2 regions of the Sphingomonas sp. GV3 genome follow, and region 1 is predicted to be linked to the other one. Evidence: riboswitches for the same ligand, from Rfam matches in the RefSeq annotation. Region 1 holds a riboswitch; the other holds the start of a gene.
What was found. Region 1 has a riboswitch for cobalamin ahead of metE (5-methyltetrahydropteroyltriglutamate--homocysteine S-methyltransferase). Riboswitches for the same ligand answer to the same signal wherever they lie in the genome.
Positions count from the first base shown of each region.

Region 1 (2,194 bases):
GTCGCGGCGACCGGCTCCAGCCGGGAAAGCAGAGCGTCGAGGTCGGTCCGCCAGACGTTACGGCCGTCGACGACGCCGAGCGACAGCAGCAGGTCTGCGGGCGCGACCTTCACCAGGGCATCGATCTGATCCGGCGCGCGGACGAGGTCGACGTGCAGGCCCGCGACAGGAAGCGCGGCCGCGAAGGACAGATTGTCACCCAGGCCGCCGAAATAGGTGGTCAGCATCAGCTTCGGCCCCACGCGGCCGAGCCTCGCATAGGCACGCACCAGCGCGCGCCGCTGTACGTCGCTCAGGTCCGTGACGAGGATGGGTTCGTCGATCTGCACCCATTCCGCGCCGGCCCGCGCGAGATGGCCCAGGATGACGCCGTAGAGGCCGAGCACCTCGTCGAGCAGCGCGAAGGAATCGTCATGCCCCTTGGCGAGGCTGAGCCAAGTGACCGGGCCGAGCAGCACGGGCCGCGTCTGATAGCCCAGCGCCTTCGCCTCGCGGTAATCGTCGAGGACCTTCAGCCGGCCGAGGCTGAGCTTGCAGCCTGGTTCGATCTCCGGGACGATATAGTGATAATTGGTGTCGAACCATTTGGTCATCTCGCCCGCGGTGACGCTGGCGTGGCCGCAGCCGCCCGCCGCGCCGCGCGCCATTGCGAAATAGGTCGCGAGATCCGCCGTGCCGTCGGCCGCGCCGTACCGTGCCGGCACCGCGCCGAGCATCAGGCTGGTGTCCAGCACGTGATCGTAGAGCGAGAAGTCGCCCGAGGGCAGCCAGTCGGTGCCGAGCGCGTGCTGGCGTGCCCAATTGGCGGCGCGCAACGCCGCCGTCGACTCCTGCAGCTGTATCGCCCCTGTTTCGCCCGACCAGAAGGATTCGAGCGCGGTCTTCAATTCGCGCCGCGGGCCGATACGCGGAAAGCCGAGAGTGGCAATGGTGACGGTCATCTTCCTATACCCCGAAGAAGGGCGGGGATGGAATCGGACGCGCGCTCCCGTCGACGGATGCCGGCAGGCGGCCGCAGGCGGGCGCCGATCGGCGACCGCATGCGGACAGGCGGCCAGACCGGGCACCCCGCCGGTGGACGTTATCGCGTCGGAAGGCAGGTCTCCTGGCTCGCGGGTCCTCGCGACTGGTCCGGCCTTCCCGGGCGCGAGCGCCCAGTGACCCATGATCGACCAGCCGCTCGCCGCTTACAGTTGCGGGGGCAGCGCCGGCCTTACCCGAAGGCGCACCGGCTTCCCGTCTTAGCTCCGGCGCGAGCGGACCCGACCGAAGAACCTTCGACCGCCCAAGCATCGGTGATGCCGGCAGTCGCGTCAAGAGAGATATAAAGATATCTTTATATCTTTATGCAGAATTTGCGTCCTCAGAAGGATCGGACACATTGCAAACGCCTTCCGCCCTGCTTCCGCGCCACCCCGGGGTCGACCGGGATGACGGGGAGTGCGGCCTCGGCGCAGTCGTCGGTCCGGGGATACTTACAGCTGCTGGTCGGGCAGCGCGTTCGTCGGTCTCGAGCCCCAGAGCGCATAGGACAAGACGTAGAGCGCGCACGCCGCCGGGATCAGAAAGCCCCAGTGCAGGCCGTAGGTGTCGCCGATCTTGCCCTGGATCGACGCGAGCGCACCGCCCGCGATCGACATGATCAATAGCCCCGATCCCTCCTCGGTGAGGGGTCCCAGACCGCGGATCGCCAGTGCGAAGATCGCCGGGAACATGATCGAGATGCCGAGGCCCGACACGATAAGGCCATACATTGCCGCCGGACCCGTCACGAAGGCCGCGGTCAACGTGCCGGCCAGCGCGATCAGGGAGAATAGCGCGAGTACATGCTGCGGCGCGATCTTGCGCATCAGCGCGGCGCCGGCGAAGCGTCCGACCATCATCCCCGCCCAGAAGAACAGCAGGTACGACGCCGCATGTTCCTGGGTCAGATTGGCGACGTCGGGTTGCGACACGAAGTTGATGAAATAGCTGCTGACGCCGATCTCGCCGAGCACGCACAGTGCGATCCCGACGCAGCCGAGGATCAGGTTGCGATGGTTCCATAGCGACAGCCCCTTGCGATCCTCCGCATTGACCCGCTGCGTCGCAGCGCCAAGCGCCGGCAGCTTCGCGCGGGCGATCAGGGCCGCCAGCAACGCAAGCACGATGGCGACGATCAGATAGGGCAATTCGGTCGCCTGCGCGTCGGCCA
Region 1 covers NZ_JARWLE010000001.1:2,713,692-2,715,885, forward strand. Annotated here, with positions in the region: gene metE (5-methyltetrahydropteroyltriglutamate--homocysteine S-methyltransferase) at 1-941, opposite strand, end outside; cobalamin riboswitch at 1,078-1,294, opposite strand; gene RF701_RS13030 (sugar MFS transporter) at 1,476-2,194, opposite strand, start outside.

Region 2 (2,194 bases), 350 kb from region 1:
CGACGAGTGCCGCGCGGGTGCGCCGCAACCTGGACGCGATCCGCAGCCGCGGGCTGGAGGTCGACGCGGCTTATGCGCCGGGGCCGGTCGGCATGCGGCTATCATGGAGCCATGTCGACGCGCGGGTGCGGGCGAGCGGCGCGGCGGCGGCGCTCGATGGCCTGACACCTGCGCAGACGCCGCGCGACCAGGTGTCCGCGACACTCGACTGGCACCGCTCCGGGTACGCCGCGTCGGCGACGCTGCGCCATGTCGCGCGCCAGTTCGACGACGACCAGAACAGCCGCAGCCTTGCCCCCGCGACCACGCTCGACGCGACGGCGGCGGTGCCGTTGCGCAGAAGACTGGCGCTGGAGGCGCGCGCGGAGAACCTCTTCGACGCGCGGGTGGAGGCCGGCATTTCCAGCGGCACCATCGTCGAGCGCGCGACGCCGCGAACCCTGTGGCTGGGGATGCGGGCGGGATTCTAACGGGCCGGTCCGGGGCTCGCGATCCGCGCCGATTGACGCGCGACCGCCCGAGCCCCTAAAGGCCCATTCGTGACGGGTCCCCGGAGACGGGGTCAAAAGGGAAGTCCGGTGAGCGCCTTTCGAAGGCACGAGCCCGGCGCTGCCCCCGCAACTGTGACCGGATAGCGGTCCCTCCACGATGCCACTGGGCGCCTGCCCGGGAAGGCGGGGGGATTGCGGCGACCCGGGAGCCAGGAGACCTGCCCTTCACCGTCGATCCACTGTGCGGACGGGGTGTGCCGGACAGCCGAAGGGGGGACCTTCGTGAGCGAACGACATCCGCCGCGTGCGAATGGTCGCGCGCGGGACACGAAGGATGTGGAAGAATGCCCGTAACCCGTTTTCTGATCACCGCCGGCGCATGCGCGCTCGTTGCGGTCGCCGCGCCTGCCGTCGCACAGGTCGCGCCCGCTGCCGACGGCAGCGACGACGTCATCGTCACCGCCGCCCGCGCCGCGCAGCGGGCGGATGAGGTCGGCCAGGCGGTCACCGTCGTCACCCGCGACGAGATCGACCGGCGCCAGACCGTCTCCGTCGCCGACCTCCTGTCGACCACCCCGGGCGTCACCGTGACGCGCAACGGCAGCCTGGGTGGCTTCACCGGCGTGCGGCTGCGCGGCGCGGAAGCCGAACAGACGCTCGTCGTTATCGACGGCGTGCGCGTCAACGATCCCTCCTCGCCCGGCGGCGGGTTCGATTTCGCCAACCTGCTCTCCGCCAGCGTGGAGCGGGTCGAGGTGTTGCGCGGCCCCAACTCGGTGCCTTGGGGCAGCCAGGCGATCGGCGGCGTCGTCAACGTCATCACCGAGGCGCCGACCGAGCAGATCAAGGCGCGCGGCAGCGTCGAATATGGCTATGCCGACACGCTCTATGCGCAAGGCGGCGTGTCCGGTCGCCAGGGTGCCGTCTCGGCCGCGCTGACCGGCGGCTATCTGCGCAGCGACGGCATCTCGTCCGCCGCGGTCGGCGAGGAGCGCGACGGCTATCGCCAATATGGCGCGACCGGCCGTGTCGGCGTCGATTTCACCGATCAGATCGGCCTCGACCTGCGCGGCTATTGGGCGAACAGCAAGACCCAGACCGACGGCTATCCTGCGCCGCTCTACGTCTTCGCGGACGATCCCAGCTATTCGACCGCGGACGAGCTCTACGGTTATGCGGGGCTGCACGCCAATTTCGGCACCTTCCGTAACCGCGTCGCCTTCACCATCGCCGACATCAACCGCGACACCTATGCACAACCCGGCGCGACTCCGTCGCCGTTCCGCGGCCGCTCGGAGCGCTACGAATATCAGGGCGAGTACCAGCCGCTCGACCAGGTCCGCATCGTCGGCGGCGCGGAGCATGAGACGAGCCGCTATCGCGACGCGACGCTGCGCCGCTCGGTCGGCATCACCAGCGTCTATGGCGAGCTGATCGTCAAGCCGATCCAGCCGCTGACGATCACCGGCGGCGTCCGCAACGACGACCACGACACGTTCGGCAACCACACCACGTTCGGCGCCGACGCCGCGCTGGCGCTGGCGACGGGCACGGTGCTGCGCGCGAGCTACGGCGAGGGCTTCAAGGCGCCGACGCTGTACCAATTGTACAGCCCCTACGGGAACACGCGCCTCGACCCCGAAACCGCGGCCAATTACGACATCGGGGTGCAGCAGACCCTGCTCGACGGCCGCGCAACATTG
Region 2 covers NZ_JARWLE010000001.1:3,061,161-3,063,354, forward strand. Annotated here, with positions in the region: gene RF701_RS14435 (TonB-dependent receptor domain-containing protein) at 1-470, shown strand, start outside; cobalamin riboswitch at 528-732, shown strand; gene RF701_RS14440 (TonB-dependent receptor domain-containing protein) at 836-2,194, shown strand, end outside.
Region 2: it holds a riboswitch for cobalamin, as region 1 does, so the genes downstream of both, RF701_RS14440 (TonB-dependent receptor domain-containing protein) here and metE (5-methyltetrahydropteroyltriglutamate--homocysteine S-methyltransferase) in region 1, are expected to answer to the same signal.